Regions from separate parts of the Kitasatospora sp. NPDC097605 genome, predicted to be linked through region 2. Evidence: riboswitches for the same ligand, from Rfam matches in the RefSeq annotation. Region 2 holds a riboswitch; the other holds the start of a gene.
The links. A riboswitch is a leader RNA that binds a small molecule or an ion and turns the genes downstream of it on or off. The one in region 2 is predicted to bind guanidine.

Region 1: it holds a riboswitch for guanidine, as region 2 does, so the genes downstream of both, ABTX81_RS33035 (hypothetical protein) here and ABTX81_RS14950 (DMT family transporter) in region 2, are expected to answer to the same signal.

The regions. Positions count from the first base shown of each region.
Region 1 is NZ_JBEOSF010000042.1:49,714-54,808, reverse strand. Features, by position in the region: partial or broken gene ABTX81_RS33045 (helicase associated domain-containing protein) at 745-1,032, opposite strand; gene ABTX81_RS33040 (hypothetical protein) at 1,022-1,150, shown strand; guanidine-III (ykkC-III) riboswitch at 1,548-1,606, shown strand; gene ABTX81_RS33035 (hypothetical protein) at 1,825-2,529, shown strand; gene ABTX81_RS33030 (hypothetical protein) at 2,610-3,137, opposite strand; gene ABTX81_RS33025 (Lrp/AsnC family transcriptional regulator) at 3,222-4,169, opposite strand; gene ABTX81_RS33020 (MFS transporter) at 4,305-5,095, shown strand, end outside.
Region 2 is NZ_JBEOSF010000011.1:61,904-66,998, reverse strand. Features, by position in the region: gene ABTX81_RS14960 (polysaccharide deacetylase family protein) at 1-745, shown strand, start outside; gene ABTX81_RS14955 (MFS transporter) at 789-2,228, opposite strand; gene ABTX81_RS14950 (DMT family transporter) at 2,324-2,638, opposite strand; guanidine-III (ykkC-III) riboswitch at 2,684-2,749, opposite strand; tRNA gene ABTX81_RS14945 (tRNA-Cys) at 3,005-3,076, shown strand; gene ABTX81_RS14940 (xanthine dehydrogenase family protein molybdopterin-binding subunit) at 3,178-5,095, opposite strand, start outside.

The sequences.
Region 1 (5,095 bases), on a different contig from region 2:
CTCTGCGGGGGCGGCTTCAGCGGGTCGGCGTCGATGTTTCGCGCCCTCCGGCCGGAGGGCAAGGCCCGGCGCCTGTCCCGGACACCCTGTCGATGTCCGGGCAGGTCACCACCCGTGTCCGGGACACCCGAGGACGCCGCAGCGGACGCGGCGGGGCGGCCGTCCGCGGATGCGCCAGCGCGGGCCGGGTCATGACATGCTTCTTCTGGGACGGCCTGGTCCCCGCGAGCCGGGCCGCGGCCACCTACCGGGCCCGAGAGTTCCGGAGGGTCACATTCCGAGGTTCAGAAGCCCACCCGATGTCAAGCCGACCGATCCCGCCGGATCCCGACACGAAGACGCCCCGCCGGTCACACGGAGGCTTCAAGTAGTGGCGGCCCAGCCGGTCCGGTCCGAACAGGCCGGTGCCCCACCCACGCGGGCACCAGAACCACCGGCCGTCATCGGCGAGAATGCCCCCGGGCCCGCTGCGAACCCCCGCCGACCTACAAGGTCAACACCTTTCACCAGGGAGCGGGCTGTCAGAACCGGCTGCGCCGCACATCGGGCCGGGCGGGCTGAACCGGCTCGGCGCGGTGCAGGGTGAGGGCCGCGCTGCGGGTGCGTTCCAGCCAGCTCATGACCTGGCGCAGCGCGGGCGGGTCGAGGGTCCGGGTGAGGTCGCGGACGGCCTGGTGGTCGTCGTCGGTGAGCGCGGCCAGGCCCGCGCGGTCGAGGGCGGTGTAGAGGGTCGTCCAGGGCGTTCAGCTTCGAGGCCTGGCCGGTGGTGAGGCCCGCGGCCTTGCGCTGGCGGCACGTCCACGCGCCCACCGCGTAGTCGTCGAGCTTCGCAGTCGCCGGGATCGCCAGGTGGCCGTGCCGGCGGTGGAAGGCGGTGGCATAGGCGTAGCCGCGTTCCCAGGCAGACGGCCTCGCAGGACCGCGAGTAGGTGCGCGGCCGCCCGGTGCGCGGCGTAGGGACGGGGTTGGAACAGCCGGGCCGGTTCCGCACTGGTGGCCGGGGTCGGGCTGGGCGAGCACGGTGGTGGTCATCGAGGTGGCCTTCCATCAGCAGCAGGCCGAGACCGGCACGGTGGCCGGCCCCGGCCGCACCCGGACCAGCACCCGGGTGCCCCCGACAATGCACACCGCCCGCTTGTCCGCGGTCTGACCGCACCCCTTGACCAGGCCCCCTTGTCCTGCCCGGTTTGCCCTGGTCAAGGGCCTTGTCCTCCAGGTTTGTCCGTGACCGGGATCACCCGTGGACAGGAGGAAGCGGCCGGGCCGGACCGGCGGCGGCGAGGCCCTGATCGAGCGCCAGGCGCAGCAGGGTGAGGCGTCGTTCGGGTGCGCGGACAGGAGCGGGATGCCGTCGGCGGTGACGGCGACCGGGCGGCCGGGGACGAGGGCGATCCAGCTGCCCGCGTCGTCGTAGACCTCGGTCCAGCCCGCCAGGCGGCCTCGCTGTTCGAGGGCCTGGACCTCGCAGCGGCCGGGCCAGGTGAGGTGGACCAGGCCGTCGCCGAGCGCGTAGTCGCGGTGCGGGTCGCCCAGGCCGCGCAGGGTCGGCGGCGCCCGACGGCTGCCCCGGACCGCGTCGTACCCGGTGACGACAAGACGGCGCAGTGACAGCGGGCTGGTGCCGGTCGCAGGCGAGGAAGCCGGCGCACGGCGCTGCGGGGTCGCAGCCGTCGGCGGAGGTCTCGGCCGCGGCCAGGTCGGCCATGGAGGCCCATGCAGGGGCGCGCCGGTCATGACGAACGTGACCGTCCGGGTGGACGAGGTGGACCTCGAGGACGAGGACCAGGAGCAGCAGGAGCCGAGCAGCGGCACGTGGTGAACGGGTTGCTCGCCGAGGTGGGCGAGACGGGCCGGCGGGCGGCCGGGTGGGTGCGCGATCCCACCGGGCGGCAGACCGAGGAGGCGCACCGCGCGGTGCTGGGGCGGGCGGCCGACGCGGTCGAGCAGGTCTGCGGGCGGGAGGTCGAGCCGGGCGCGTTCGCCGGCGCCGCCGCTCTTGCCCAGGCCCGTTCGGAGGGGACGTTCACGTCGGTTCACGAGGCGTTCTGGGCCGCCGCACGGGAGGCACACGGCGAGCGGGAGGGCACGCGGGCGCTGATCGAGGTCCTGCTGCTGCATCGCCAGCTGCCCGCGGGCGCGGTGGTCGCCGGGATGGAGACGGTGCTGCGGGCAAAGTCGTGCAGTGCCGAGCTGGTCGCGATCGAGGCCCGCAAGGCGATGGAGGCGCCCGAGGAGGAGAACGAGAGCGCCGGCGAGGTGGGGGCGGACCCGGTGCACGCCGAGGCGATGCAGCGGCTGGGCCTTTCCCCGGTGCTGCCCGGGCGGGACCGGACCTGGGCCCAGTTCCGTACCGACCTCAAACCCAACCGAGTCCCCGCAGACGGCCTCTGGTCGAACCCCGCGGACCCGAAGATGGCCCCCGTCCAGGCCCAGCAGTGGACCTCTCTGCTCACCGCCCTGGACCAGGCCGAGAAGTTTCCGCTGGCAGTGGCTAACGACCGGCTACAACCACGTCGCCGACAAACCTGAACAATAGAAGTTGACGGGGAATTCGAGCGCGGCGCGGTGGGCGTGTTCGGGTTCGCGGCGCAGCCAATTGTAGTGCTGGGTCAGGATCGCTTCCGGCCGAGCGGCGGCTTCGTCGAGCGCGGTCTGGCGGGCCAGCCGTGCGAGGGCGTCGGCCCGTAGGTGTTGACGGCGTCCCGGGCGGTCTCGAGGTCGGATCCGAGGGCGTCCTCGCGGCCGGGGCGGGCGGCGGCCATCGCCGCACGCAGTTCGGCCTCGGTGCGGAGGGCGACGGCGTTGACGTTGCGGTGGTCGGCGAGGTCGGCGGAGGCGGCGAGGGCCGGGTCCACGCACTCGTCCACCACGGTGCGGATGGAGCGGGCGGCCCAGCACGAGCCGCACAGCCCACCCGCGTGCTCGGTGCCGCAGTCCTCACACGGCAGCGCCCGCCGCTCGGCACGGCGGCGGTCGAACACCTGCTGCTCGGCGCGCAGCATCGCACGCTGGTGCAGGTGGACGTCGATGGCGACACGGTGCTGGCGGTGTCGGCTCCGGCCGCGGCCGACGCTGACGGTGAGCAGCATGACCAGCAGGGGCGCGGGGGCGCTCACGGCCGTGGCGAAGGCGTGCACCGCGCGGATCCATCGCTGGACGTCCGGCGGTCCGGGCGCCGGCGGCAGGGAGTTCGACTGCTGAGTTCCGGACTTCGGATTCGGTCAGGGCAGGACGTGGACGAGGCGTTTGACCTCGCGAAGGGTCGGCGCGGTCTCGATGTTCTGGATGCCGGGGAGAGGGCCGATGCGCCGGTCGAGGTAGTCGTAGAGGTCGGCGGGCGTCCGGAAGACGCCGCTGGCGACGAGGTTGGACGTGCCGGTGACGGCGGCGGCGAACGCGATCTCGGGGTGGGTGGCGAGGGCCTCACCGACGGTGCGCAGATGGACGGGGACGACGTTCAACCACAGCTGGGTGGTCATCCGGTAGCCCAGGAGTTCGGGGTCGAAGTCGACGGAGAAGCCGAGGGCGCCTTCGTCCCGGAGCCGGTCGAGATGGCGCTGGACGCTGGAGGGAGACCGGCCGGCCGCGGTGCCGAGCTCGGCAAGGGTGGCCCGGCCGTCGCGGGCCAGTACGGCGAACAGTACCCGGTCGGTGGGGTCCAGGAGCAGTGGTTCCAGCGAGGGCGACGATCCCGTCGGGGCCGGGGCATCGAACCGGGTGGCGTGCCAGGTGCTGGTGGTGCCGACGAAGATCCGCATCATGCAGTGGGCGCTGACGGTCAGCACGTGCGGGGTGCGGGGGAGCTTCTGCAGCAGGAGGGCGTTGCGTTCGTCGGCGGTGCGGGTGTTGAGGGCGCAGTAGAGCTCGGTGCCGCCGGAGGCCAGGGTGACCCAGCTGGTGTCGGGACGGCGGGCCAGCGCGTCGGCGATGGCCCCGGCCGCGTCCGGCGTGCAGCGCAGACGCAGTAGCCAGCGCACCAAACCCAGGCGGTCGGGCACCGGTTGGCCCACGATGCGCAGGCCCATCGCGCGTAGCCGCCGGTAGCGGCGGGCGACGGTCCGCTCGGAGACGTCCAGGTCCCGGGCGAGACGGCTGAAGGGAGCCCGGCCGTCCAACTGGAGGAGCTGCAAGAGCCGTTGGTCGAGCTCGTCGAGCCTGTCTGAATCCACCGCGATGCCTCACCTGTGTGCCGGATCCTTCCGTCCCGCAGGGTACGGCTTGGGGTGCCCGCGGAGGGCGCGGAGGGTGTGGGGGTCTCGTCCCACCCACTTCGGGAGTTTCGCTTCATGCGTATCTGGGGGCCCTTGGCAGCGATCTGCCTGGGCACATTCATGCTGCTGGTCGATGTCACCATCGTGCTGGTCGCTTTGCCGTCCATGTCCGGATCGTTGGACGCGTCCTTGTCCCAACTCCAGTGGGTGGCCGACGGCTACGCACTGGCGGTTGCCGCCGCTCTGCTGGGCGCGGGCATGCTCGCGGACCTGTACGGGCGGCGCCGCGTGTACGTGGCGGGCCTGTTCGTCTTCGCTGTCGCCTCCGTCGCGTGCGCGCTGTCGCCGGACATGGGCTGGCTGATCACCGCCCGCCTGGTGCAGGGGGTCGGCGCGGCCGCCATGTTCGCCACCACCCTCTCCCTGATCAGCACCCTGTACTCGGGGCGCCGGCTGGGGACGGCCTTCGGCGTCTGGGCAGCGGTGGCCGCCAGTGCCGCCGCGCTCGGCCCGGTCCTGGGCGGCCTCCTCACCGACGCCCTGGACTGGCGGTGGATCTTCTACGTCAACGTGCCCGTCACCGCGCTCGCCCTGTGGATGACCTTCCGCTGCGTTCCCCGTTCCACCCCGGTGAAAGATGCCACCCGGCGCCTGGACGTGCCCGGTCTGCTGCTCTTCGCCCTCGGCGCGGGCGGCCTGGTCTACGCCCTGACCGAGTCGCACTCCCACGGCTGGACGTCGGCGGCCACTCTGGCGCCCGTCGGCGCGGCCCTGCTCGCGTTCGCGGCCTTCGTCGGCGTGCAGAAGCGCAGCGCCCACCCGCTGCTGGACCTCTCGCTGTTCCGCCGGCCCGCGTTCACCGCGGCGATGATCACCATCGCCGT
Region 2 (5,095 bases):
CGTGCACGCCGCCTGGCTGGAGGGCCACGAGATCGGCACCCACTTCAACGGCCACTTCTGCGGCGCCACCGGTGTCGGCAAGTGGTCGCCGGAGGAGTGGGACAGCGAGATCCAGCAGGCGATGGACTTCGTGATGAACTGGCGGACCAACACCGGCTTCACCGACCTGCCCGCGCTGCCCTTCGACTACCGCAAGGAGCTGATCGGCAGCCGCACCCCCTGCCTGGAGGGCCAGCGCAACCTGCTGCCCACCGCCGTCAAGCGCGGCTGGCGCTACGACAGCAGCGGCAACGGCACCCAGATCTGGCCGCAGAAGATCCAGGGCGGGGCGCTCTGGGACCTCCCGCTGCAGTCCATCCCGTTCCCCGGGCACACCTTCCAGGTGCTGTCGATGGACTACAACATCATGTTCAACCAGTGCGGCAGCAACACCAAGGCCGACCCGGCGCTCCACCCCGGCTTCCAGACCCAGGCCAGGGACGCCTACCTGATGGGCTTCGAGCGCGCCTACACCACCAACCGCGCGCCGTACATCATCGGCAACCACTTCGAGGAGTGGAACGGCGGCATCTACATGAACGCCGTCGAGGACGTCATCAAGGCGATCGCCGGGCGGCCCGAGGTCCGGCTGGTGTCCTTCCGTCAACTGGTCGACTGGCTGGACGCCCAGGACCCGGCGGTGCTGCGCAAGCTCCGGACCCTGGGCCCGGGCCAGGCCCCGGCCGGGGGCTGGGAGAGCTTCTGAATCGTGGCCCGCCCGGCCTCCCGCCGAGGTCTCGGCCGGTCGCTCAGCCGGACTTGCGGACCCGGCCGGAGACCAGGGCGCCGAGCAGCGCGACCCCGGTCATGGTCAGGAAGATCACCGCGAACGCCCCGGTCGACCCGGTGCCCCCGGCGCCGTCGTGGGCGGCGGCCACCGAGCCTCCGCCGAGCGCCGCGAACAGCACCCCGGACAGGCCCACCAGCAGCACGTTGCCCAGCGCGTCGCTCACCTGGAGCGAGGCCGAGTTGGCCCCGGCGTCCTCCGGCGTCGACAGCTTCATCATCAGCACGCTGACGCTCGCGACCGTCAGGCCCATGCCGATCCCGCCGACGCCCCAGGCCGCCGCCGCCACCCAGGTCGGCGCCGCCGGGACGAGTACCAGCGCCGCCCCGGCGATGGCCACCGCGGTCAGCACGAAGCCGCCGCGGATCATCGCCTCGCGGTACCGCTCGGCCCCCGGCCGGCCCTGGATCCAGGAGCCGAGCGCCCAGGACAGGCCACCGCTGGTCAGGGTGAGCCCGGCCAGCGTCGGCGACAGGCCGCGCTCGGTCACCATCATCAGCGGGATGAACGCCTCGGCCGCGAAGAAGGCCCCCGCCGCGACCCCGCGCAGCAGAATCACCGTCGGCAGTCCTCGCCCGGCCCGCAGCGTGCCGGCCGGCAGCAGCCCGAGCACCGCCGGGACCAGCAGCGCCGCCCCGGCGACGGCCGGCAGCAGCCCGGGCAGGTCCAGCCGCTGGCCCGCGTACTGCAGCAGGCCGGCGCCGAGCGCGGCCATCGCGGCCAGCCCGGTGCGGCGGCGGTCGAACGCGGCGCCCTTGAGCACCGGCTGCTCCTTCTCCGAGCGGCGCAGCGCCGGGCCCATCACCGCCAGCGGCAGCAGGATCAGCGCCGGTACGGCGAGGAAGACCCAGCGCCAGCCGAGGTGCTGGGTGACCGCGCCGGAGACCACCGGGCCGACGATCGAGGGCAGCACCCAGGCCGAGGAGAAGGCGGCGAACACCGAGGGCCGCAACCGCTCGGGGTAGGCCCGGCCGACCACCACGTAGAGCGCGACGATCACCAGCCCGCCGCCGAGGCCCTGGATCGCCCGGCCGCCGACGAAGATCCACATCCCGGGCGCCGCGCCGGCCACCAGCAGGCCCGCCCCGAACACCGCGATGCCGGTGAACAGCGGTTGCAGCGGGCCGCTCCGGTCGCACCACTGGCCGGAGACGACCAGCGCGAAGAGCGTGGTGGTGAAGTAGCCGGAGAAAGCGAAGGCGTACAGCCCGAGCCCGTCCAGCTCGCGGGCGGCCACCGGCATCGCGGTGTTGACGGCCGTCGCCTCGAAGGCGATCACCAGGACCACCGAGACGATCCCCAGGGTCAGGGCCCGGAAGTGGTCGCCCAGCACCCCGCCGCCGGGGTCGGTCGGTATCGGAACGGGGGCGGTGTCGGCCGAGGCGGCGGAGGCTGTGGTCATACGTATGATCGTAAGGCGCGTCCGGCCCGATGGACCCTGACCCTGGTCGCCACTCTTCTCCGACTCCGGACCTAGGTCCGGAGCCGGCGCCGCGGTCAGTGCAGCACCTTGAGGCCCACCACGCCGGAGACGATCAGCAGCAGGCAGCCGATCCGGGCCAGGGTCACCGCGTCCCCCAGTACCGCCATGCCGTAGATCGCGGTGCCCACCGCGCCGATGCCCACCCACACCGCGTAGCCGGTGCCGATCGGGATCGAGCGCATCGCGTACGCCAGGCCGCCCATCGAGAGGAGCAGCGCCGCACCGAACACCACGGTCGGGACGAGGCGGGAGAAGCCCTTGGACGCCTCCAGGGCCACCGCCCACACGGTCTCCAGGACGCCGGAGAGAATCAGAACGAGCCAAGCCATGACGGTCGTACCTCCGCAGTCGGCAGCGGCCGGGTTGCCGCTGTCACTGCGTCGTCTTGTCATCACCGGGTACGACGCGCTCGTCCGGGGCGGCCGCGGAGGGCCACCTGCCTCCGACCGTAGCACACCCCTCCGGAAATCCCGCCACACAGAATTTACAAAGGCATATTGACGTTCCGCCCGGCATTCCGCCAGACTGAATTCACCAACACGGCGAACGACGACAGGAGTCGGACATGGACAGGAAGACGGCGGCCACCTCGCCCCGCACCTGTGCCACCGCTCCCCGCTGTTGTCGCGCCTGTCGCTGCTGCCGCCGCGCCTGAGGCGCCCCGCAGTCCAGCCTGTCACCAGTTCCACCCCCACGGCCGTGTGCCCGAGTGGTTTAGGGAACCGCCTGCAAAGCGGTGTACACGGGTTCGATTCCCGTCATGGCCTCCGAAAGCGAATTGCCGGTCGACGCAAAAGCGCCGACCGGCAATTCGTCATGCATTTTCCGGGAATTCGGCGGTCTCCCGCCGAATTCCCCGAGCGCCCGCTCAGCCGGTGACGGCGTCCTCCGGGCGGATCGGCAGCCGGCCCACCGGCAGGCCGGTGGCGGCGCGGACCGCCGCGGCCACGGCCGCCGGCGCGGTCACCGCCGGGACCGCGCTGACCGCCTTGGCCCCGAACGGGGCCACCACGTCGCGCTCCTCCAGCAGGGCGGCGACCCGGATCTCCGGGGTGTCCAGCGCGGTCGGCAGCCGGTAGCCGGTGAGCGAGGGGTTGGCCAGCAGGCCGCCCTCGGTGCGGAGGTCCTCCAGCAGCGCCAGGCCGACGCCCTGGGCGACCCCCGCCTCGATCCGGTCCTCGATCTGCCGCGGGTTCAGTGCCCGGCCGACGTCCTGGGCCACCGTCATCTCGACCACCCGGACGGCGCCCAGTTCGATGTCCACGTCCACCACCGCGCGCATCGCGCAGAACGCGATGGAGACGAAGGCGTCGCCGTGCCCGGCCTCGTCCAGCGGCTCGGTCGGGTGCGGGCGGCACTGCGCGGTCGCCCAGAGCTCCTTGCCCTCCAGTGCCTCGGCCACCGGCATGCCGAGCACCCCGTCGTACGAGGTGATCTTGCCGTCGGCGATCTGCAGCAGCTCCGCCGACATCCCGAAGTTCGCGGCGATCGGCTGGAGCAGCTGGTGGCGGACCATCAGCGCGGCCCGCTCGATCGCGCCGCCGGACACCCAGGTGTGCCGGCCCCGGGCGGACGGCCCGGCCACCGACTGGTCGCTGTCGGCCGGCGCGATGTACACCTCGCTGACGCCCAGCACGCTCTGCACGATCTGCCGGGCCAGCGTGGCGAAGCCCTGGCCGGCGTCGACCGCGGCGCAGATCACCGTGGCGTGGTCGCCGCTGACCCGCACCGTCGCGGTGGCGACCTCGTCCTCGCCCTCGGCGCCCAGCATGTGCACCATGCCCAGCGCGTAGCCGATGCCGCGCCGCACCGCGGCCGGGTCGCCGGCGCCGCCGGGCCCGCCCGGCAGCAGCCACTCGGCGTCCGGGTCGTCCACCGGCAGCGCCGGCAGCGGCTCCCCGGCGACGGCCTCCAGCAGCGCGCCCACCGGGGCCGGGCAGGTGACGGCCTGTCCGGTGGGCAGCGGGTCGCCGGTCGCCATCACATTGCGGCGGCGGATCTCCACCGGGTCGACGCCGACCCGGGCGGCCAGCTGGTCCAGCTGCGACTCGTAGGCGAAGCACGCCTGCAGCGCGCCCTCGCCGCGCATCCGGCCGGCCGGCGGGTTGTTGGTGCGCACCGCCCAGGCGTCCACGAAGACGTTGGGGCAGTTGTACGGGCCGACCGAGAAGGCGGTGGCGGCGGCCAGCGCCTCGGCCGAGACGTCCGCGTAGGCGCCGCCGTCCAGCAGGATCTGCGCCTCGACCTTCACCAGCCGGCCCTCGGCGTCCGCGTGGTGGCGGTAGCGCAGCAGCGCCGGGTGCCGCGAGGTGTGGGTGTGGAAGGACTCCTCGCGGGTGAGCGTCATCTTCACCGGGCGGCCGGTGCGCAGCGCCAGCAGCGCCAGGGTGACCTGGAAGGACGGGTCCTCGCGGTCGGCGGTGGCGCCGGGCACGCCGGTGACCACCAGCCGGACCCGGTCCGGCTCCAGGCCCAGGCAGGCGGCGGTGCGGTCGCGGTCGCCGTGCGGGTCGGTGGAGGACAGGTGCAGCTCGACCCCGCCGTCCGGGCGCGGCACGGCCAGGCCCGCCTCGGCGCCGAGCGGCGCCGGGTCCTGGCGGCCCACCTGGTACAGGCCCTCGACGACGACCTCGCCGGCCGCCTCCGGGTCGCCGGTGCGCAGCGGCAGGTGGCGGAAGAGGTTGCCGTCCGGGTGCAGCGGCGGGGCGGTGAAGGCCTGCTCGGGGTCGGTGACGGCCTCCAGCGGCTCGTAGTCGACGGTGATCAGGCCGACCGCGAGCCGGGCG